One region of the Escherichia sp. XD33 genome, then DNA from elsewhere that is predicted to be linked to it. Evidence: predicted binding sites of a transcription regulator. Region 1 holds the regulator's gene; each other region holds the start of a gene.

Region 1 (6,063 bases):
GGGAAGGTCGGCCAGTTAGCATATTTCGGCAGTTCCGCACGAATGTCCGGATTCTGCAGAATATCAACATAGGCAAAACGTTCGCCACATGCGGCAAGCGCCTGGACTGCCTGGGCAGAGAAACCGCAGCTCGGCAGTTTCGGTGAACCTTTCATGTACAGCAGGATCGGGTTTTCAGCAATCTGGCGTTGGATTTTTTCGATAGTGGTGCTCATTGTCTTGCTTCCTCAAACTTCTTTACGGCAGTAATCTGACATTGTAGCGGGTCAGTGCGGCATCGGAAAATAACATTTTCATCACGCTTTTGCTATTTTATCCCTTTGCTCTATTTGTTGCATTTCAAATATTCGTTTCTTCTCTGATGCCGGCAAACTGGCGTATTTATAACCATTTTTAGCTTTCACTGCTGCATTTTTTTGCGCTCGCCAACGAAACGTATTTTTTAACAATAAAAGCTATTAACTTTCTCTTCTTCTATGCATTAGAATCATCAAGTTTTGTAAATCAGACGCAGGCATGATAGACCTGCCTTAACAGAGGGACGCTCAGTGGCGCGGATAAACCGTATTTCGATCACGCTCTGTGCTTTACTTTTTACCACCCTGCCTTTAACGCCTATGGCCCATGCTTCAAAGCAAGCCAGGGAGAGTTCTGCTACCACTCATATCACCAAAAAAGCAGATAAAAAGAAAAGCACGGCAACCACCAAAAAGACCCAGAAAACAGCGAAAAAAGCCGCCAGTAAAAGTACGACCAAAAGCAAAACCGCTTCTTCCGTTAAAAAATCTTCCATTACCGCTTCTAAAAACGCCAAAACTCGCAGCAAACACGCCGTCAATAAAACGGCCTCAGCCAGCTTTACCGAAAAGTGTACCAAACGTAAGGGCTATAAATCGCATTGTGTGAAAGTCAAAAATGCCGCGTCAGGAACTCTTGCCGACGCGCACAAAGCGAAGGTGCAAAAAGCTACGAAAGTGGCAATGAATAAACTGATGCAGCAAATTGGTAAGCCATATCGTTGGGGTGGCAGCTCACCGCGTACCGGTTTTGATTGCAGCGGCCTGGTTTATTACGCTTATAAAGATTTGGTGAAAATTCGTATTCCGCGTACGGCGAATGAAATGTATCACCTGCGTGATGCAGCGCCAATCGAACGTAGTGAACTGAAAAACGGCGACCTGGTCTTTTTCCGTACTCAGGGACGCGGCACAGCCGATCATGTCGGCGTGTATGTCGGCAACGGCAAATTTATTCAGTCACCGCGCACAGGTCAGGAAATTCAAATCACTTCTCTCAGTGAAGACTACTGGCAGCGCCACTATGTTGGCGCTCGTCGGGTAATGACCCCAAAAACACTTCGCTAAAACTTTACCCTGTTGTTACGGCAACAGGGTAAGTTCATCTTTTGTCTCACCTTTTAATTTGCTACCCTATCCATACGCACAATAAGGCTATTGTACGTATGCAAATTAATAATAAAGGAGAGTAGCAATGTCATTCGAATTACCTGCACTACCATATGCTAAAGATGCTCTGGCACCGCACATTTCTGCGGAAACCATCGAGTATCACTACGGCAAGCACCATCAGACTTATGTCACTAACCTGAACAACCTGATTAAAGGTACCGCGTTTGAAGGTAAATCACTGGAAGAGATTATTCGCAGCTCTGAAGGTGGCGTATTCAACAACGCAGCTCAGGTCTGGAACCATACTTTCTACTGGAACTGCCTGGCACCGAACGCCGGTGGCGAACCGACTGGAAAAGTCGCTGAAGCTATCGCCGCATCTTTTGGCAGCTTTGCCGATTTCAAAGCGCAGTTTACTGATGCAGCGATCAAAAACTTTGGTTCTGGCTGGACCTGGCTGGTGAAAAACAGCGATGGTAAACTGGCTATCGTTTCAACCTCTAACGCGGGTACTCCGCTGACCACCGATGCGACTCCGCTGCTGACCGTTGATGTCTGGGAACACGCTTATTACATCGACTATCGCAATGCACGTCCTGGCTATCTGGAGCACTTCTGGGCGCTGGTGAACTGGGAATTCGTAGCGAAAAATCTCGCTGCATAATAACTGATGGCAAATGCAGCATTGCCTGAAGCGCTACGCTTATCAGGCCTACGCGGATCATCGATGTAGGTCGGATAAGGCACTCGCCGCATCCGACAAGCGCTGCATGATACGACGCCTAACGCGTCTTTTCATGTCAACGCGGATGAGTCGTTAACACCGCATCCGGCAAGATAAATCGCACGTTGTCAGCAACTGTAACGCAGAAGGTTATCCTTCTGCGTTTTTGTTTAATTAGCTGTTAGCAACGCAAACTGTTTCAGGTTGTTTTCTGGCTGACATAAACACCAGCAATAATGCCAGTCCCGCGACAATCGCTCCCATCACTGGCACAAAGCTGTATCCCAGCCCAGCGGAAATTACCGCACCACCAGCAGCTGCTCCCAGCGCATTTCCAAGATTAAAGGCACCAATATTGACTGATGAAGACAGACCCGGCGCTTCACTGGCGACACGCATCACGCGCATCTGTAACGGCGGTACGACCGCAAAGGTTGCTGCGCCCCACACCACCATGCTAATAGCTGCGCCGAACTCATTGCGGGCCAGGAACGGGATTGCCAGCATAATCACCATCAGCAGCAACAAAAAGCCTTTCAACGTGCCGTTAACTGAACGATCTGCCAGTTTGCCGCCGAGATAGTTACCGATAGAGAATCCGACACCAATCAGCACCAGCATTGCCGTGACGAACACCGGTGTTGCGTGGGTAATACTTTGCAGTACCGGAGAGATATAGGTGTAGAGAGTAAACATTGCACCAGCTCCCAGTACCGTCGTCAGCAATGCAGACAGCACCTGCGGACGCATTAATACCGCCAGCTCTTTTTTCACTTCAGGTCGTGCCCCTGCACCACCTTTAGGTAATGAGAAGAACAGACTTACCATTGAAATCACTCCCAGCCCCGCCGTTGCCAGAAATGACATCCGCCAGCCGATGGTTTCACCCAACCAGGTCGCCGCCGGCACGCCACCGATATTTGCCAGGGTTAACCCCATAAACATAGTGGCAACTGCGCTGGCCTGTTTATGTTTTGGCACCACGCTTGCGGCCACGACTGAACCCAAACCAAAAAATGCTCCGTGATTCAGGCTGGTCAAAATGCGTGAAAGCATCAGGGTCATATAATCCGGCGCGATGGCGGAAAGAACGTTGCCTAGCGTGAAAATTGCCATCAGGAAAATCAACGCACTGCGGCGGGCACGATGAGAAAGTAGAAGCGTCATCAGCGGCGCGCCCACCATTACGCCAACTGCATAGGCACTGATTAACATTCCGGCAGCGGGAATCGAGACATCCACACCGCGCGCAATGACGGGCAACAAGCCCATTGGCGAGAACTCCGTTGTCCCGATACCAAACGCGCCAATCGCCAGCGCCAGCAACGGATAGTTAATTTTCATGCCTTATCTCCACCTCTTCGCGTCATTACGCGATATTCATTAAAGTGGCGAAAGCATGACAGCAATCACAAAAAAATGAAAATAACAAAAAGAGAAAACACTTTTGCCATTTTGCTAACAAACAGGAAGGAGATGCGAGGGAGAACGCGCTCCCTCGAGAGGAAATCAGTGCAGCGCGGCAGTCAAACCCACGGCTACGATCAAACCGAGGACGATAATCGTTGTTACCAGTGAAAATTTAAGGTCGGTGCTCATCAAGTTTTCTCCTTTTTTATTACCACACAAAAAGTGATATTACGCATTTTTACACACTGTGATGAAAAAATCTCCCGTCATTTATAATGATAAGTGTTTTTACCACTTCCCCTTTTCGTCAAGATCGGCCAAAATTCCACGCTTACACTATTTGCGTACTGGCCATTGACCCCTTCCTGACGCTCCGTGTCGTTTTTCCGGCGTACCGCAACACTTTTGTTGTGCGTAAGGTGTGTAAAGGCAAACGTTTACCTTGCGATTTTGCAGGAGCTGAAGTTAGGGTCTGGAGTGAAATGGAATGGCAACAATAAAAGATGTAGCGAAACGAGCAAACGTTTCCACTACAACTGTGTCACACGTGATCAACAAAACACGTTTCGTCGCTGAAGAAACGCGCAACGCCGTGTGGGCAGCGATTAAAGAATTACACTACTCCCCTAGCGCGGTGGCGCGTAGCCTGAAGGTTAACCACACCAAGTCTATCGGTTTGCTGGCGACCAGCAGCGAAGCGGCCTATTTTGCCGAGATCATTGAAGCGGTTGAAAAAAATTGCTTCCAGAAAGGTTACACCCTGATTCTGGGTAATGCGTGGAACAATCTTGAGAAACAGCGGGCTTATCTGTCGATGATGGCGCAAAAACGCGTCGATGGTCTGCTGGTGATGTGTTCTGAGTACCCAGAGCCGTTGCTGGCGATGCTGGAAGAGTATCGCCATATCCCAATGGTGGTGATGGACTGGGGTGAAGCAAAAGCTGACTTCACCGATGCGGTCATTGATAACGCGTTCGAAGGCGGCTACATGGCCGGGCGTTATCTGATTGAACGCGGTCACCGCGAAATCGGCGTTATCCCCGGCCCGCTGGAACGTAACACTGGCGCAGGCCGCCTTGCCGGTTTTATGAAGGCGATGGAAGAAGCAATGATCAAGGTGCCGGAAAGCTGGATTGTGCAGGGTGATTTTGAACCTGAATCCGGTTATCGCGCCATGCAGCAAATCCTGTCGCAGCCGCATCGCCCTACTGCCGTCTTCTGTGGTGGCGATATCATGGCAATGGGCGCACTTTGTGCTGCTGATGAAATGGGCCTGCGCGTCCCGCAGGATGTTTCGCTGATCGGTTATGATAACGTGCGCAACGCCCGCTATTTTACGCCGGCGCTGACCACGATCCATCAGCCAAAAGACTCGCTGGGTGAAACAGCGTTCAACATGCTGTTGGATCGTATCGTCAACAAACGTGAAGAACCGCAGTCCATTGAAGTGCATCCGCGCTTGATTGAACGCCGCTCCGTGGCTGACGGCCCGTTCCGCGACTATCGTCGTTAATCACCCGTTGCGGGAGTCTCTTCCGGCTCCCGCAGCCACTCCTTATTCAGCGTCTCACTATCGCCGAGATACTCAAGCAACCAGGTTAACGCAGGCGACATATCATTTTGCTGCCATGTCAGACAACATGCCGAATCCGGAAAGGGGTTTTCCAGTTCTAATGCTACCCACTTCCCCTCATTAAGCCACGGTTTGGCGAAATGTGTTGGCACCATCCCTATGCATAATCCTGCCGAGATACAGGTTGCCGATGATTCCCAGTCAGGCACGACAAGTCTTTTTTGGTTATCCAGCAACCAGGTAATACGCTTAGGTAGCGTTCGCGAGGTGTCTTCGCGCACCAACGACGGCCAGTTGCGCAACGTATCATCGCTGAATGGGCCATCCATCAACGCCAGCGGGTGGTGGCTGGCAACAACGCAACTCCAGCTTAGCATCCCCATATCCCGGAAGGCATAACGACCGCCTACCGGAATCGCGCGTGTTGCGCCAATCGCCAGTTCCACGCGCCCGTCGGAAAGCGCATCCCAGACACCGTTGAACACTTCCTGAAAGACAAGAAGTTCGACATCATCAAAATGGCGATAAAAATCAACGATCATCTGCCGTGTACGTTCTGGCCTGACAATATTATCCACTGCGATAGCTAACTGACCGCGCCAGCCGTTCGCTATCTGCTGACATTGCTGGCGGGTGATCTGCATTTTTTTGACAACAGAGCGCCCTTCTTTGAGAAACCACGCTCCAGCAGCGGTCAGCTCCACATCACGGTGCCGTCGTTCAAAGAGCGGCACCGCCAGCCACTCTTCCAGCTGACGCACGGTATAGCTGACCGCAGAAGGAACGCGATGCAGCTCCTGTGCCGCAGCGCTAAAACTACCATTACGCGCTACCGCATCAACAACTTCGAGTGAATATTCTGACCACATAGTCTGCCTACAAAATTTTTGAAACCAGTCATCAAATATTACCGTTTCACAACACTAATTTCACTCCCTACACTTTGC
Region 2 (6,063 bases), on a different contig from region 1:
AGACAACGTTATTCGAGGTTCAATGCGTTTTTATCTGAAGCAACTTCAGTATACCAATAAGTAAGGGTATTCACCGAATTTTTAAAGGGGGGAACAGATAAATTTCTGCTTTTAAGATTTATATGAACAATAAAACAGCATGTCATTCATATTTTTTTAGCATATTGTGCAATTATTTTGAGGAAGTGTAGAAATTTTGTACTCAAAATTCGTAAGTAAAATAAAAAAGCCGGGGCGACCCGGCAAAAACAAAAATCACTGCATATTATTCGCTGACAAACCAGTCATCGGCGCTTTCCCACGTTTCCTGGAGAATTTCGCTAATGCGCTGTTTATCTTCTTTTGTTGCGCCAATAACCGATAAATTATTCGCTGCGGCATAACGTACCGATACGTGGCCTTCATTATCAGGAAACGCATACTGAATACGGCGGGAAAGTTCGCCAGCCAGGGCGTCAATAGCCCCAGCTGGCAATGGAGAAGTTTTCGCTATGGTGACTTCAATTCGCATAATAGCCCCCTGTTGAATATACTGGTTATTTATACAGGTAAAATAACCTAATGACAACAGGAAGCTACGATTTTTATTGTTTAACGGACCAGCGTACCGTTTCCCCGGCGAGGAATGGCACCAGGGTGTCATCAGTCAGTGCGATGCTTTCAGCAACCTGTTGCTCTTCACGTACCAGTTCGATGAATGTGTCGTTGACCGGCAAGCCATAGAACTGCGGGCCGTTTACAGAACAGAATGCTTCAAAGTGCTGCAGAGCATTCATCTCTTCAAAGACGGTAGCGTAACTGCCCAGCGCGGTTGGGGCGTTGAAGCAGCCCGCGCAGCCGCAACTGCTCTCTTTGCGATGACGTGCATGTGGCGCAGAATCCGTACCGAGGAATACTCGATTAAAACCGCTGGCGACCAGTTCACGCAATGCCTGTTGGTGAATATTGCGTTTGAGGATGGGTAAACAATACAGGTGCGGACGCACGCCACCAACCAGCATATGGTTGCGGTTAAACATCAGATGCTGCGGAGTGATGGTGGCAGCCAGCCGTTCATTTCCGTCACGGACATAGTCGGCTGCGTCTTTGGTGGTGATGTGTTCAAAAACGACTTTCAGTGCAGTCAGGCGCTGGCGCAGCGGTTCCATCACGCTTTCTATAAAGCGCGCTTCACGATCAAAAATGTCGATATCTGCATGTGTCACTTCACCATGCACCAGTAGCGGCATACCGATTTTTTCCATGCGCTCAAGTACCGGCATGATTGCGTCAACTGACGTAACGCCGTGGCTGGAGTTAGTGGTTGCGTTTGCCGGGTAAAGTTTTGCAGCGGTGAACACGCCTTCGTTAAATCCGCGCTCCAGCTCATTAGGATCCAGCGAATCTGTTAAATAACAGGTCATCAATGGGGTGAAATCGTGCCCGGCAGGTACGGCATCAAGAATACGCTGGCGATACGCCACGGCAGCCTCAACGGTGGTCACGGGCGGAGCCAGATTGGGCATTACGATAGCCCGTCCATAAATTTCGCTGGTATACGGCACGACAGTTTTTAACATGTCGCCATCGCGGAGGTGAAGGTGCCAGTCGTCTGGGCGGCGGATCTTTAATACCTGGGATGGTGCAGTCATTAATCTCTATGCTCCGGCTGAAGGGATGTTTTTGCCGGACACAAAGGATAAGCGGAAACGTTTTCCTTTGCACGAAAAATAAAGGGCGCGAATGCGCCCTCGTCATTAATCCGTAAACGGAATGACAATTTCGCCTGGCTTCACTTCAATGCCTTTCGCCAGTTTTTTCGCCATTGCTTCGCCCTGACTGCCATCTTCGCGCAGGACGTAAGCAGGTTGCTGGTTAAAGTAATTGCGTAATGCCTGGTTCAAATAGGGAAGCAACGTTTGCATCACCGTTTGCATTTTTTCCGGTTGTACCGTCGCATCGACCACTTCCATCTCTTTCAGGAAGATCGCACCTTTTTCTTTATCAAACACGGGCAGCGCTTTCAGCTTCAGTTTCATGGTCGCTTTCTGACTACCGAACAGGGAGTTCATGTCCAGATTGGCGTCTCCGGTTAGGGTAACCTTATTCGGCTCTTCGCGACCAATTTGGCTGGTCAAGTTTGTCAGAACAATATGGGCGTCAGCCACGCCGGGTAAACCGATATCTTTTGAGAAATTATTATGTTTCGCAAGCGACTGGTTAATTTCTTGTTCGGTGATGGTGTATTGGGTGAGTTGATTACAGCCAACGAGCAGGCCACTGACGATCAATGCAGCGGCAAATAAAAACTTGTTCATGGTAGTCCTCGACATGAAATCTGCGTCAATATCCTGACACAACGCAGCATGTGTCACCAGCGATAAACTCGCCAGCAGAAAAAACTGAAAACGGCGGCAACCCGCGAATACAGGCTGCCGCGGCGGGTCAGGATTAAATCGCCATTGATGATAACAAATTGATTTGTGTCTGTTTCGCCATATTATCGCGGTAATCAGCAACGCGGCTTGGCCAGTTGATTCCGGCTACCAGCGTCAGATTACGCAGTAGCGGAAATAGCTGAATATCATCTTCCGAAAGTTCGCCATTCACGGCGTTCGGTTTGACGATCAGTTTGTCCAGCGCACGCAAATCATCGCTGATATTCTTAATCAGACCGTCAGAGTGGGCCAGCAGGTCGGCAAAATTACCCGCGCTGGCCTCTTTCTTGTCGACGAAATATTTGCGCGCGGCGGGAGTAGAAAACTCATCAAATGCCGATTTGGCAAAACGCGGCAACAGCAGTTTGTTGGCGTAGCCATTGACTTTGCGCAGCCACTCTTCAATGGCAGGGGAACGTTTGCCGGTCAGTAACGGTTTGCCGTCGAGTTTATCGACATAGTGAACGATATCCATGCTTTCTGGCATATAGCGGCTGTCATCTTTTTGCAGAATGGGAACCTGTTTTTGACCGACCATCCGGGTGGGTGTTTCTGCGTCGTCGTTGAGCAGAACATGTAATTCGACGGGGATATTTTTCAGGCCGAAAATCATGCGGGCTTTGAGGCAGTAAGGGCAGTGATCGTAAATGTATAGCTTCACGTGACTCCTCCATTTGGCTGTCAGTTCACTTTCAGTATGGAGGAGTCAGGGGGGAGTATCAAATCAGGCGTCGCGTTCCAGCAAACGACGCGCGGCGCGTTTTTGACTAAACTGCCAACCCAGCGCAAGGAAAGTGAAGATGCCAATAATTCCCAGCATCATCCACGGAAGCTCTGGCTGGTGCGCCGATTTGCCCAGGTCAAACAGCCAGCCGCCACCGATATAACCAATAGCGCCACCAATCGCCAGACCCAGACGGCTAAACCCCATATAGCTGCCGCGAGCTCTTGCGTCCGCCAGCGAAGCACTTAAGGTTTCACGCGCAGGCTCGGCAATGATCGACCCGATATAAAACAGACAAATCAGGTTGAAAAGTTGTTGCAGGCCGCTGACCATGCCCACCGGCATCATGCTTAATGACATTATCAACAGCCCAGCCATCAACCGGTGTTCCAGACGAAAATGCTTTTCACTCCAGCGGGCGATAGGGTAGAGCAACGTTAACGACAGACACGCTTCAATGGCATACATCCATTTAACGGCAGAGGGCGCGCCAGCCACGTCGTTGACCATAATTGGCAGCATCAGCATCACTTGTACAGCCAGCATGTAGTAACCCGCCAGCGTCAGAACATAGGTGACAAAACGCTTGTCGCGCATCACGCGGGTCATGCCTTCGCGAACGGGCGTGCGTACGGTGGAGAGTTTCCATGCCGGTAACAACCACGCATTGAACGCCGCACACAGCACAAACAAAACGGCCCCTGTGGCGCAGACCAGGCGAAAGTCGTATTGCAACAGCCAGCTCCCCAACAATGCGCCAATGACCGCACCGGCACTGTCCTGCATCATCAACAGCGAGAAAAAACGACCACGTTGTTGTGGACGGATTAGTTTCACCACCAGCGCCGAACGCGGCGGATCAAACAACGTGCCGCCGAGTCCCGAGAGCAGGCATGAAAACCACAATAGCCACGGTTCGTGGGCGATACCCATTGTGGCGAATCCGGCGGCGCGCATCAGCATACCGGTAACAATCATCGGTTTGGCACCAAAGCGGTCGGCAATTGCGCCGCCGAAAATACCCAGACCTTGCTGAAAAAACTGGCGTAGACCGAGAGCAATACCGACCATGACGGCGGCCCAGCCCATTTGATCAACGAAGCGGATAGAGATCAGCGGGAAGACAACAAAGAACCCCAGCACGACCAGCATATTATCGATGAGCAGGAAATATTTACCCAGGTTCCTCGCCTGCGACACGCGGGACATTTCCCCTCCCGGGAAATAAAAGATGAGCACTTTCTATTCTGCATTGCCGCTAAGACTTTTCCCATCACTTCGGGGACAATATTTTTTTATCAAAACGTCGCTTTGATAGAGAGTTTTTATCAAATATGTGAATAATGCAGACAATGGCATTTTGGACTTTTCACAGGGTCTGGTTGCGCAGGTATAGTAATACTTACAGCGTATTAAAGACGTTACGGGAAGGAGTAGGTATAGAATGTTTGGCTATCGCAGTAACGTGCCAAAAGTGCGCTTAACCACAGACCGACTGGTCGTGCGTCTGGTGCATGATCGTGATGCCTGGCGTCTGGCGGATTATTACGCAGAGAATCGCCATTTCCTCAAGCCCTGGGAGCCAGTGCGCGACGAAAGCCACTGTTATCCATCAGGCTGGCAGGCCAGGCTGGGGATGATTAACGAATTTCATAAACAAGGTTCAGCTTTCTACTTTGGCTTATTCGACCCGGACGAAAAAGAGATTATTGGCGTTGCCAATTTTTCCAATGTTGTTCGTGGCTCTTTTCATGCCTGCTATCTCGGTTATTCGATTGGGCAAAAATGGCAGGGCAAAGGACTCATGTTTGAAGCCCTGACCGCAGCCATTCGTTATATGCAGCGCACCCAACATATTCATCGCATTATGGCTAATTATATGCCGCACAATAAACGCAGCGGTGATTTACTGGCGCGACTGGGTTTTGAAAAAGAAGGCTATGCGAAAGACTATCTGTTGATTGATGGACAATGGCGCGATCACGTACTGACGGCATTAACTACCCCAGACTGGACGCCCGGCCGCTAAGGAGAATCTCATGAAATATCAACTTACTGCCCTTGAAGCTCGCGTGATTGGTTGCTTGCTGGAAAAGCAGGTGACCACGCCGGAGCAATACCCGCTCTCAGTCAATGGTGTAGTCACGGCCTGTAATCAGAAAACGAACCGTGAACCGGTCATGAATCTGAGTGAATCCGAAGTGCAGGAACAGCTGGATAATCTGGTCAAACGTCATTATCTACGCACAGTGAGCGGTTTTGGTAATCGGGTCACCAAATATGAGCAACGTTTTTGTAATTCAGAATTTGGCGATCTGAAACTGAGCGCAGCGGAAGTGGCGTTAATCACCACGTTGTTATTGCGTGGTGCCCAGACGCCAGGTGAACTGCGCAGCCGCGCCGCGCGAATGTATGAATTCAGCGATATGGCGGAAGTGGAGTCGACGCTGGAACAACTGGCAAATCGCGAAGATGGTCCTTTTGTGGTGCGTCTGGCCCGCGAACCGGGTAAACGCGAAAACCGCTACATGCATCTTTTCAGTGGTGAGGTTGAAGATCAGCCGGCGGTGACGGATATGTCGAACGCGGTTGACGGTGATTTACAGGCCCGCGTCGAAGCCCTGGAAATCGAAGTGGCAGAACTGAAACAGCGTCTTGATTCGTTGCTGGCCCATCTGGGAGATTAAAGTGAAAAAATTACGTATCGGCGTAGTGGGATTAGGTGGCATTGCGCAAAAAGCGTGGTTACCGGTGCTGGCGGCAGCGTCTGACTGGACGTTACAAGGAGCCTGGTCGCCTACGCGCGCGAAAGCCCTGCCAATTTGTGAAAGCTGGCGCATTCCTTATGCCGATTCGTTATCCAGCCTTGCCGCCAGTTGCGATGCGGTTTTTGTGCATTCCAGCACCGCCAGCCACTTTGAC
Region 3 (6,063 bases), on a different contig from region 1:
TGGGCAAACGCGCGTTTTTGATTGACGATGCGAAAGATATCCAGGAAGAGTGGGTGAAAGAGGTTAAATGCGTCGGCGTGACTGCGGGCGCATCGGCTCCGGATATTCTGGTGCAAAATGTGGTGGCACGTTTGCAGCAGCTGGGCGGTGGTGAAGCCATTCCGCTGGAAGGCCGTGAAGAAAACATTGTTTTCGAAGTGCCGAAAGAGCTGCGTGTCGATATTCGTGAAGTCGATTAAGTCATTAGCAGCCTAAGTTATGCGAAAATGCCGGTCTTGTTACCGGCATTTTTTATGGAGAAAACATGCGTTTACCTATCTTCCTCGATACTGACCCCGGCATTGACGATGCCGTCGCCATTGCCGCCGCGATTTTTGCCCCCGAACTCGACCTGCAACTGATGACCACCGTCGCGGGTAATGTCTCGGTTGAGAAAACTACCCGTAATGCCTTGCAACTGCTGCATTTCTGGAATGCGGAGATTCCGCTCGCCCAGGGAGCCGCTGTGCCGCTGGTACGCGCACCGCGTGATGCGGCATCTGTGCACGGCAAATCGGGAATGGCTGGCTACGACTTTGTTGAGCACAACCGAAAGCCGCTCGAGGTACCGGCGTTTCTGGCGATTCGGGATGCCCTGATGCGTGCACCAGAGCCTGTTACCCTGGTAGCCATCGGCCCGTTAACCAATATTGCGCTGTTACTTTCACAATGCCCGGAATGCAAACCGCATATTCGCCGTCTGGTGATCATGGGCGGTTCTGCTGGTCGCGGCAACTGTACACCAAATGCCGAGTTTAATATCGCTGCCGATCCAGAAGCGGCTGCCTGTGTCTTCCGTAGCGGCATCGAAATTGTCATGTGCGGTCTGGATGTCACCAATCAGGCAATATTAACCCCTGACTATCTCGCTACTTTACCGGAGTTGAATCGCACCGGAAAAATGCTCCACGCCCTGTTTAGCCACTACCGTAGCGGCAGTATGCAAAGCGGTCTGCGAATGCACGATCTCTGCGCCATCGCCTGGCTGGTGCGCCCGGACTTATTCACCCTCAAGCCGTGTTTTGTCGCGGTAGAAACTCAAGGCGAATTTACCTCAGGCACGACGGTGGTTGATATCGACGGTTGCCTGGGCAAACCAGCCAATGTACAGGTGGCATTGGATCTGAATGTAAAAGGCTTCCAACAGTGGGTGGCTGATTTGCTGGCTCTGGTGCCGTAACCTGTCACATGTTATCGGCATGCAGTCATTCATCGACTCATGCCTTTCACTGATATCCCTCCCTGTTTATCATTAATTTCTAATTATCAGCGTTTTTGGCTGGCGGCGTAGCGATGCGCTGGTTACTCTGAAAACGGTCTATGCAAATTAACAAAAGAGAATAGCTATGCATGATGCAAACATCCGCGTTGCCATCGCGGGAGCCGGGGGGCGTATGGGCCGCCAGTTGATTCAGGCGGCGCTGGCATTAGAAGGCGTGCAGCTGGGCGCGGCGCTGGAGCGCGAAGGATCTTCTTTACTGGGCAGCGACGCCGGTGAGCTGGCTGGTGCAGGGAAAACAGGCGTTACCGTGCAAAGCAGCCTTGATGCGATAAAAGATGATTTTGATGTGTTTATCGATTTTACCCGTCCGGAAGGTACGCTGAACCATCTCGCTTTTTGTCGCCAGCATGGCAAAGGGATGGTGATCGGCACTACGGGGTTTGACGAAGCCGGTAAACAGGCGATTCGTGACGCCGCCGCCGATATTGCGATTGTCTTTGCCGCCAATTTTAGCGTTGGCGTTAACGTCATGCTTAAGCTGCTGGAGAAAGCAGCCAAAGTGATGGGTGACTACACCGATATCGAAATTATTGAAGCACATCATAGACATAAAGTTGATGCGCCGTCAGGCACCGCACTGGCAATGGGAGAGGCGATCGCCCACGCCCTTGATAAAGATCTGAAAGATTGCGCGGTCTACAGTCGTGAAGGCCACACCGGTGAACGTGTGCCTGGCACCATTGGTTTTGCCACCGTGCGTGCAGGTGACATCGTTGGCGAACATACCGCGATGTTTGCCGATATTGGCGAGCGTCTGGAGATCACCCATAAGGCGTCCAGCCGCATGACATTTGCTAACGGCGCGGTAAGATCGGCTTTGTGGTTGAGTGGTAAGGAAAGTGGTCTTTTTGATATGCGAGATGTGCTTGATCTCAATAGTTTGTAACCACAAAATATTTGTTATGGTGCAAAAATAACACATTTAATTTATTGATTGTAAAGGGCTTTAATTTTTGGCCCTTTTATTTTTAGTGTTATGTTTTTAAATTGTCTATAAGTGCCAAAAATTACATGTTTTGTCTTCGGTTTTTGTTGTTTTAATGTAAATTTTGACCATTTGGTCCACTTTTCCCTACTCGCTTTTATTTCATGCAATCTTCTTGCTGCGCAAGCGTTTTCCAGAACAGGTTATATGATCTTTTTGCCGCTTAATGCCTGTAAAACATGCATGAGCCACAAAATAATATAAAAAATCCTGCCATTAAGTTGACTTTTAGCGCCCATATCTCCAGAATGCCGCCGTTTGCCAGAAATTCGTCGGTAAGCAGATTTGCATTGATTTACGTCATCATTGTGAATTAATATGCAAATAAAGTGAGTGAATATTCTCTGGAGGGTGTTTTGATTAAGTCAGCGCTATTGGTTCTGGAAGACGGAACCCAGTTTCACGGTCGGGCCATAGGGGCAACAGGTTCGGCGGTTGGGGAAGTCGTTTTCAATACTTCAATGACCGGTTATCAAGAAATCCTCACTGATCCTTCCTATTCTCGTCAAATCGTTACTCTTACTTATCCCCATATTGGCAATGTCGGCACCAATGACGCCGATGAAGAATCTTCTCAGGTACATGCACAAGGTCTGGTGATTCGCGACCTGCCGCTGATTGCCAGCAACTTCCGTAATACCGAAGACCTCTCTTCTTACCTGAAACGCCATAACATCGTGGCGATTGCCGATATCGATACCCGTAAGCTGACGCGTTTACTGCGCGAGAAAGGCGCACAGAATGGCTGCATTATCGCGGGCGATAACCCGGATGCGGCGCTGGCGTTAGAAAAAGCCCGCGCGTTCCCAGGTCTGAATGGCATGGATCTGGCAAAAGAAGTGACCACCGCAGAAGCCTATAGCTGGACACAAGGGAGCTGGACGTTGTCCGGTGGCCTGCCAGAAGCGAAAAAAGAAGACGAGCTGCCGTTCCACGTCGTGGCTTATGATTTTGGTGCCAAGCGCAACATCCTGCGGATGCTGGTGGATAGAGGCTGTCGCCTGACCATCGTTCCGGCGCAAACTTCTGCGGAAGATGTGCTGAAAATGAATCCAGACGGCATCTTCCTCTCCAACGGTCCTGGCGACCCGGCCCCGTGCGATTACGCCATTACCGCCATCCAGAAATTCCTCGAAACCGATATTCCGGTATTCGGCATCTGTCTCGGTCATCAGCTGCTGGCGCTGGCGAGCGGTGCGAAGACTGTCAAAATGAAATTTGGTCACCACGGCGGCAACCATCCGGTTAAAGATGTGGAGAAAAACGTGGTAATGATCACCGCCCAGAACCACGGTTTTGCGGTGGACGAAGCAATATTACCTGCAAACCTGCGTGTCACGCATAAATCCCTGTTCGACGGTACGTTACAGGGCATTCATCGCACCGATAAACCGGCATTCAGCTTCCAGGGGCACCCTGAAGCCAGCCCTGGTCCACACGACGCCGCGCCGTTGTTCGACCACTTTATCGAGTTAATTGAGCAGTACCGTAAAACCGCTAAGTAATCAGGAGTAAAAGAGCCATGCCAAAACGTACAGATATAAAAAGTATCCTGATTCTGGGTGCGGGCCCGATTGTTATCGGTCAGGCGTGTGAGTTTGACTACTCTGGCGCGCAAGCGTGTAAAGCCCTGCGTGAAGAGGGTTACCGCGTCATTCTGGTGAACTCCAACCCGGCGACCATCATGACCGACCCGGAAATGGCTGATGCAACCTACATCGAGCCGATTCACTGGGAAGTTGTACGCAAGATTATTGAAAAAGAGCGCCCGGACGCGGTGCTGCCAACGATGGGCGGTCAGACGGCGCTGAACTGCGCGCTGGAGCTGGAACGTCAGGGCGTGTTGGAAGAGTTCGGTGTCACCATGATTGGTGCCACTGCCGATGCGATTGATAAAGCAGAAGACCGCCGTCGTTTCGACGTAGCGATGAAGAAAATTGGTCTGGAAACCGCGCGTTCCGGTATCGCACACACGATGGAAGAAGCGCTGGCGGTTGCCGCTGACGTGGGCTTCCCGTGCATTATTCGCCCATCCTTTACCATGGGCGGTAGCGGCGGCGGTATCGCTTATAACCGTGAAGAGTTTGAAGAAATTTGCGCCCGCGGTCTGGATCTCTCTCCGACCAAAGAGTTGCTGATTGATGAGTCGCTGATCGGCTGGAAAGAGTACGAGATGGAAGTGGTGCGTGATAAAAACGACAACTGCATCATCGTCTGCTCTATCGAAAACTTCGATGCGATGGGCATCCACACCGGTGACTCCATCACTGTCGCGCCAGCCCAAACGCTGACCGACAAAGAATATCAAATCATGCGTAACGCCTCGATGGCGGTGCTGCGTGAAATCGGCGTTGAAACCGGTGGTTCCAACGTTCAGTTTGCGGTGAACCCGAAAAACGGTCGTCTGATTGTTATCGAAATGAACCCACGCGTGTCCCGTTCTTCGGCGCTGGCGTCGAAAGCGACCGGTTTCCCGATTGCTAAAGTGGCGGCGAAACTGGCGGTGGGTTACACCCTCGACGAACTGATGAACGACATCACTGGCGGACGTACTCCGGCCTCCTTCGAGCCGTCCATCGACTATGTGGTTACTAAAATTCCTCGCTTCAACTTCGAAAAATTCGCCGGTGCTAACGACCGTCTGACCACTCAGATGAAATCGGTTGGCGAAGTGATGGCGATTGGTCGCACGCAGCAGGAATCCCTGCAAAAAGCGCTGCGCGGCCTGGAAGTCGGTGCGACTGGATTCGACCCGAAAGTGAGCCTGGATGACCCGGAAGCGTTAACCAAAATCCGTCGCGAACTGAAAGACGCAGGCGCAGATCGTATCTGGTACATCGCCGATGCGTTCCGTGCGGGCCTGTCTGTGGACGGCGTCTTCAACCTGACCAATATTGACCGCTGGTTCCTGGTACAGATTGAAGAACTGGTGCGTCTGGAAGAGAAAGTAGCGGAAGTGGGCATCACTGGCCTGAACGCTGAATTCCTGCGCCAGCTGAAACGCAAAGGCTTTGCCGATGCGCGTCTGGCAAAACTGGCGGGCGTGCGCGAAGCGGAAATCCGCAAGCTGCGCGACCAGTATGACCTGCACCCGGTTTATAAGCGCGTGGATACCTGTGCGGCAGAGTTCGCCACCGACACCGCTTACATGTACTCCACTTATGAAGAAGAGTGCGAAGCGAATCCGTCTACCGACCGTGAAAAAATCATGGTTCTCGGCGGCGGCCCGAACCGTATCGGTCAGGGTATCGAATTCGACTACTGCTGTGTACACGCCTCGCTGGCGCTGCGCGAAGACGGTTACGAAACCATTATGGTTAACTGTAACCCGGAAACCGTCTCCACCGACTACGACACTTCCGACCGCCTCTACTTCGAGCCGGTAACCCTGGAAGATGTGCTGGAAATCGTGCGTATTGAGAAGCCGAAAGGCGTTATCGTTCAGTACGGCGGTCAGACCCCGCTGAAACTGGCGCGTGCACTGGAAGCCGCTGGCGTACCGGTTATCGGCACCAGCCCGGATGCTATCGACCGTGCGGAAGACCGTGAACGCTTCCAGCACGCGGTTGACCGCCTGAAACTGAAGCAACCGGCGAACGCCACCGTTACCGCTATCGAAATGGCGGTAGAGAAGGCGAAAGAGATTGGCTACCCGCTGGTGGTACGTCCGTCTTACGTTCTCGGCGGTCGGGCGATGGAAATCGTCTATGACGAAGCAGACCTGCGTCGCTACTTCCAGACGGCGGTCAGCGTGTCT
Region 4 (6,063 bases), on a different contig from region 1:
CGCAGACGATAACCGGATGCGAAAACTCGCATCCGGCAATAGCGCAATTACTTACGACGCCAGGTGGTCCCTTGCGGGCCATCTTCCAGCACGATCCCCATCTCATTAAGACGGTCACGCGCCGCATCTGCCGCCGCCCAGTCTTTCGCTTTACGGGCATCCAGACGCTGTTGAATTAACGCTTCAATCTCAGCCACTTCGCTGTCGTCTGCCTGCGCGCCGCTTTGCAGGAACGCTTCCGGTTCTTGCTCCAGCAGGCCCAATACGGCGGAAAGTTTACGCAGGTGAGATGCCATTGCATTCGCCGCTGCCATATCTTCTGCTTTCAGACGGTTTACTTCACGCGCCATATCAAACAGCACGGAATAGGCTTCCGGGGTGTTGAAATCGTCGTCCATCGCTTCAATAAAGCGCGCTTCAAACGCTTCGCCACCGGCAGGCGCAACGGTTTTATCTGTGCCGCGCAGCGCAGTGTAGAGACGCTCCAGCGCCGCACGCGCCTGCTTCAGGTTCTCTTCGCTATAGTTCAGCTGGCTGCGATAGTGGCCCGACATCAGGAAGTAACGCACGGTTTCCGCGTCGTAGTATTTCAGCACATCGCGCACGGTAAAGAAGTTACCCAGCGATTTGGACATCTTCTCGCGGTCAACCATCACCATCCCCGAGTGCATCCAGTAGTTCACATACTGACCATCATGGGCACAGGTGGACTGCGCGATTTCGTTTTCGTGGTGCGGGAACATCAGGTCTGAACCGCCGCCGTGGATATCAAAGTGGTTACCCAGCTGCTTGCAGTTCATTGCCGAACATTCAATGTGCCAGCCAGGACGACCCGCGCCCCACGGAGACGGCCAGCTCGGTTCGCCCTCTTTCGACATCTTCCACAGAACGAAGTCCATTGGGTTGCGTTTGTCGTCGACCACGTCAACGCGCGCGCCTGCCTGCAGCTGGTCGAGATCCTGACGCGACAGCACGCCATAAGTTGGATCGGTCGGGACGTCGAACATCACGTCGCCGTTGTCCGCCACATAAGCGTGACCTTTGGCGATCAGTTGTTCAGTGAGTTCAATAATTTCTGCGATATGGTGCGTCGCGCGCGGCTCCATATCCGGGCGCAGAATGTTCAACGCATCAAAATCTTTGTGCATTTCGGCGATCATGCGATCCACCAGCGCCACAAAGCTTTCGCCATTTTCATTGGCGCGTTTGATGATTTTGTCGTCGATATCGGTAATGTTGCGCACATACTTCAGCTTATAGCCGAGGAAACGCAGATAGCGCGCAACCACGTCAAAAGCAACAAAGGTACGCCCGTGACCGATATGACAGAGATCGTAAACGGTGATTCCACACACGTACATGCCGACTTCCCCGGCGTGAATAGGCTTAAATTCCTCTTTTTGGCGTGTCAGAGTATTGAAGATTTTTAGCATCGAAGATTCCGTTTAGACATGTGTGGGTAATTGAGTTGCGTATAATACCCATATTTCCCGCGCGAATCAGCATACATTGCGTGATGATCCGATCGTGCGGTTATGCTATAACACCACCCTATATATGACCCGAACTGGGTTGAAGCACCAATCAAACGGAACAGGATGCAAAAATGGTTACTTTCCACACCAATCACGGCGATATTGTCATCAAAACTTTTGACGATAAAGCACCTGAAACAGTTAAAAACTTCCTGGACTACTGCCGCGAAGGTTTTTACAACAACACCATTTTCCACCGTGTTATCAACGGCTTTATGATTCAGGGCGGCGGTTTTGAACCGGGCATGAAACAAAAAGCCACCAAAGAACCGATCAAAAACGAAGCCAACAACGGCCTGAAAAATACCCGTGGTACGCTGGCAATGGCACGTACTCAGGCTCCGCACTCTGCAACTGCACAGTTCTTCATCAACGTGGTTGATAACGACTTCCTGAACTTCTCTGGCGAAAGCCTGCAAGGTTGGGGCTACTGCGTGTTTGCTGAAGTGGTTGACGGCATGGACGTGGTAGACAAAATCAAAGGTGTTGCAACCGGTCGTAGCGGTATGCACCAGGACGTGCCAAAAGAAGACGTTATCATTGAAAGCGTGACCGTTAGCGAGTAATCGTGGCGACACTCTTTATTGCAGATCTTCATCTCTGCGTGGAAGAACCGGCGATCACCGCCGGTTTTCTGCGTTTTTTAGCGGGGGAAGCCCGCAAGGCCGACGCGCTGTATATTCTTGGCGATCTGTTTGAAGCATGGATTGGCGACGACGATCCCAACCCACTCCATCGCCAGATGGCGGCAGCGATCAAAGCGGTGTCCGATTCCGGCGTTCCCTGTTATTTCATTCATGGCAACCGTGATTTTCTGCTCGGCAAACGCTTTGCCCGTGAAAGCGGCATGACATTATTGCCGGAAGAAAAGGTGCTCGAACTTTATGGTCGCCGGGTGTTGATTATGCATGGCGACACGCTGTGCACCGATGACGCGGGTTATCAGGCTTTTCGCGCCAAAGTCCACAAACCCTGGCTGCAAATGCTATTCCTCGCTCTGCCGTTGTTTGTGCGCAAACGCATTGCCGCGCGAATGCGCGCGAACAGTAAAGAAGCCAATAGCAGTAAATCGCTGGCGATCATGGACGTTAACCAAAACGCGGTAGTCAGTGCGATGGAAAAACATCAGGTGCAATGGCTGATCCACGGGCATACCCATCGCCCGGCGGTGCATGAACTTATCGCCAATCAGCAACCTGCTTTTCGCGTGGTACTGGGTGCCTGGCATACGGAAGGTTCGATGGTGAAAGTCACGGCGGATGACGTTGAGCTAATTCATTTTCCGTTTTAAAAAACCCGCAACTTTGCTGATTTCACAGCCACGCAACCGTTTTCCTTGCTCTCTTTCCGTGCTATTCTCTGTGCCCTCTAAAGCCGAGAGTTGTGCACCACAGGAGTTTTAAGACGCATGTCTTCCCGCAATAATCCGGCGCGTGTCGCCATCGTGATGGGGTCCAAAAGCGACTGGGCTACCATGCAGTTCGCCGCCGAAATCTTCGAAATCCTGAATGTCCCGCACCACGTTGAAGTGGTTTCTGCTCACCGCACCCCCGATAAACTGTTCAGCTTCGCCGAAAGCGCCGAAGAGAACGGTTATCAGGTGATTATTGCGGGCGCAGGCGGCGCGGCGCACCTGCCAGGTATGATTGCCGCCAAAACGCTGGTGCCGGTGCTGGGCGTGCCAGTACAGAGCGCCGCACTGAGCGGTGTCGATAGCCTCTATTCTATCGTACAAATGCCGCGCGGCATTCCGGTGGGTACGCTGGCGATTGGTAAAGCTGGCGCGGCAAACGCGGCGTTACTGGCAGCACAAATTCTTGCGACTCATGATAAAGAACTGCACCAGCGTCTGAATGACTGGCGCAATGCCCAGACCGACGAAGTACTGGAAAACCCGGACCCGCGAGGTGCGGCATGAAACAGGTTTGCGTCCTCGGTAACGGGCAGTTAGGCCGTATGCTGCGTCAGGCAGGCGAACCGTTAGGCATTGCTGTCTGGCCAGTCGGGCTGGACGCTGAACCGGCGGCGGTGCCTTTTCAACAAAGCGTGATTACCGCTGAGATAGAACGCTGGCCGGAAACCGCATTAACCCGCGAGCTGGCGCGCCATCCGGCCTTTGTGAACCGCGATGTGTTCCCGATTATTGCTGACCGTCTGACTCAGAAGCAGCTTTTCGATAAGCTCCACCTGCCGACTGCACCGTGGCAGTTACTTGCCGAACGCAGCGAGTGGCCTGCGGTGTTTGATCGTTTAGGTGAGCTGGCGATTGTTAAGCGTCGCACTGGTGGCTATGACGGTCGCGGTCAATGGCGTTTACGCGCCGATGAAACCGAGCAGTTACCGGCTGAATGCTACGGCGAATGTATTGTCGAGCAGGGCATAAACTTCTCTGGTGAAGTGTCGCTGGTTGGCGCGCGCGGCTTTGATGGCAGTACCGTGTTTTATCCGCTGACGCATAACCTGCATCAGGACGGTATTTTGCGCACCAGCGTCGCTTTTCCGCAGGCCAACGCACAGCAGCAGGCGCAAGCCGAAGAGATGCTGTCGGCGATTATGCAGGAGCTGGGCTATGTGGGCGTGATGGCGATGGAGTGTTTTGTCACCCCGCAAGGTCTGCTGATCAACGAACTGGCTCCGCGTGTGCATAACAGCGGTCACTGGACACAAAACGGTGCCAGCATCAGCCAGTTTGAGCTGCATCTGCGGGCGATTACCGATCTGCCGTTACCGCAACCAGTAGTGAATAATCCGTCGGTGATGATCAATCTGATTGGTAGCGATGCGAATTATGACTGGCTGAAATTGCCGCTGGTGCATCTGCACTGGTACGACAAAGAAGTCCGTCCGGGGCGTAAAGTGGGGCATCTGAATTTGACCGACAGCGACACATCGCGTCTGACTGCGACGCTGGAAGCCTTAATCCCGCTGCTGCCGCCGGAATATGCCAGCGGCGTGATTTGGGCGCAGAGTAAGTTCGGTTAACTGGTGCTCTATTCTTGCCGGATGCGGCGTAAACGCCTTATCCGGCCTACCGATCCGGTACCCATTGTAGGCCTGATAAGATGCGTCAAGCATCGCATCAGGCATTGTGCACCAATTGCCGGATGCGGCACCGGTTGTAGGCCTGATAAGACGCGTCAAGCGTCGCATCAGGCACAAATGTCTAATGCCTACGACTACAGCGAAATACAGGTCCCCGCTTCGCCCGCCAGCGTCTCTTCAATTCGCGATAACACCCCAATCCACGCGGGTTTACCACGGCTTCTGACATAACCACTCACCGCCGTTACCTTCGGCCCCATCGAACCATCGGCTTTGGCAAATGGCGCTAACTCATCCGGTGTGGCATGGCGAATGGCGCGTTGCTGCGGCGTTCCCCAGTTTTCATATACCGCATCAGCATCAGTGAGGATCACCAGCCCATCGGCGTTAATCTGCTCAGCGAGCAACGCAGCAGCGAGATCTTTATCAATCACCGCTTCACTCCCTGCCCCATCTTCCGTCACAGGCACACCGCCGCCGCCACTGCAAATCACCACATGCCCCTCTTTGAGCAACAACTCGATGGCTTCGCTGTCGAGAATTTTACGCGGTTGCGGAGACGCCACCACCCGGCGCAAATATTTACCATCACGTTTCATCTGCCAGCCGTAAGCCGCTTCCAGTGCCTCTTGTTCTTCTGGCTGATAAACCGGACCAATAAATTTCTCTGGCTGCAAAAACGCCGGATCATCAGGCGAAACCTCAATGCGCGTCAGCACCGTCGTCACGGGCGGCATCTGCGGCTGTGCGCTCAAACTCTGCGCCAGCATATAGCCAATCATCCCCTGACTTTCTGCCACCAGCACATCCAGCGGATACGGTTCTACCTCTTTCCACGCCAGATTCTGCAATGCCAGCAGCCCCACCTGCGGCCCGTTGCCGTGAACAATCGCCAGCCGATAAGAACGGGCCAGGCGCGCCAGCGCGGGTACAGCACTGGCGATATTGCGATATTGATTTTCTGCCGTCAGCGCCTCACCGCGCTGGAGTAAGGCGTTTCCCCCAAGAGCTACAACCAGTGTTTTCATGGTTTTCCTTGTAATAATTGTTGACCAAGCCAGAACCCCAGCAGTGTATCTGCCCCTGACGTATGCCCCAGCGCCAGCAGCGAATCAATCGCAACAGCGGTACGTTTCGGGCAACTCAGAGCATGAACAAAGTGCAGGAGTGGCGAGGCGAAATATCCTTGCGCGGCATAACGTAAATAACTGACGCTCACCGCTGTGGTAACGAGTTGCAGATTGTCGGAACAGGCAAAAAACTGGCGACCGGAGCGCGCATCTAAAGCGCCATAATACCAGGCCGCCAGCAGCATTCCGCTCAGCGTGTCATCATGACTCGGCGTTAATCCGGGGCCTTTACCCAGCCAGTGCCGCCAGTCGGTCTTAACGCCATTGAGCGCGGCCTGAAAACAGTGACGAAACTGGCGTAACTCAGCAGGCAGCGGATCGCTTGCCGCCAACGCCAGTGGCCCGAAAAGCCCGGT

What was found. The regulator PurR, encoded in region 1, represses purine synthesis genes. The targets are predictions, from matches to a motif close to CANGCAAACGTTTGCNTG.
Region 2: pyrC (dihydroorotase) is a predicted target of PurR. The motif match lies at 1,682-1,699, and genes of this name have one in related genera.
Region 3: carA (glutamine-hydrolyzing carbamoyl-phosphate synthase small subunit) is a predicted target of PurR. The motif match lies at 2,426-2,443, and genes of this name have one in related genera.
Region 4: purE (5-(carboxyamino)imidazole ribonucleotide mutase) is a predicted target of PurR. The motif match lies at 2,856-2,873, and genes of this name have one in related genera.

What each region holds. Positions count from the first base shown of each region.
Region 1 is NZ_JAENDM010000002.1:105,226-111,288, reverse strand. Features, by position in the region: gene grxD (monothiol glutaredoxin 4) at 1-215, opposite strand, end outside; gene mepH (peptidoglycan DD-endopeptidase MepH) at 549-1,364, shown strand; gene sodB (superoxide dismutase [Fe]) at 1,492-2,073, shown strand; gene K0778_RS02040 (MFS transporter) at 2,308-3,477, opposite strand; gene cydH (cytochrome bd-I accessory subunit CydH) at 3,643-3,732, opposite strand; gene purR (HTH-type transcriptional repressor PurR) at 4,031-5,056, shown strand; gene punR (DNA-binding transcriptional activator PunR) at 5,053-5,985, opposite strand.
Region 2 is NZ_JAENDM010000001.1:15,466-21,528, forward strand. Features, by position in the region: gene dinI (DNA damage-inducible protein I) at 266-511, opposite strand; gene pyrC (dihydroorotase) at 585-1,631, opposite strand; gene K0778_RS00100 (lipoprotein) at 1,737-2,297, opposite strand; gene grxB (glutaredoxin 2) at 2,431-3,078, opposite strand; gene mdtH (multidrug efflux MFS transporter MdtH) at 3,142-4,350, opposite strand; gene rimJ (ribosomal protein S5-alanine N-acetyltransferase) at 4,586-5,170, shown strand; gene K0778_RS00120 (YceH family protein) at 5,181-5,828, shown strand; gene K0778_RS00125 (Gfo/Idh/MocA family protein) at 5,830-6,063, shown strand, end outside.
Region 3 is NZ_JAENDM010000058.1:13,297-19,359, forward strand. Features, by position in the region: gene ispH (4-hydroxy-3-methylbut-2-enyl diphosphate reductase) at 1-239, shown strand, start outside; gene rihC (ribonucleoside hydrolase RihC) at 305-1,219, shown strand; gene dapB (4-hydroxy-tetrahydrodipicolinate reductase) at 1,386-2,207, shown strand; gene carA (glutamine-hydrolyzing carbamoyl-phosphate synthase small subunit) at 2,663-3,811, shown strand; gene carB (carbamoyl-phosphate synthase large subunit) at 3,829-6,063, shown strand, end outside.
Region 4 is NZ_JAENDM010000048.1:19,133-25,195, forward strand. Features, by position in the region: gene K0778_RS20310 (metal-dependent hydrolase) at 1-12, shown strand, start outside; gene cysS (cysteine--tRNA ligase) at 48-1,433, opposite strand; gene ppiB (peptidylprolyl isomerase B) at 1,607-2,101, shown strand; gene lpxH (UDP-2,3-diacylglucosamine diphosphatase) at 2,104-2,826, shown strand; gene purE (5-(carboxyamino)imidazole ribonucleotide mutase) at 2,944-3,453, shown strand; gene purK (5-(carboxyamino)imidazole ribonucleotide synthase) at 3,450-4,517, shown strand; gene K0778_RS20340 (carbamate kinase) at 4,712-5,605, opposite strand; gene K0778_RS20345 (DUF2877 domain-containing protein) at 5,602-6,063, opposite strand, start outside.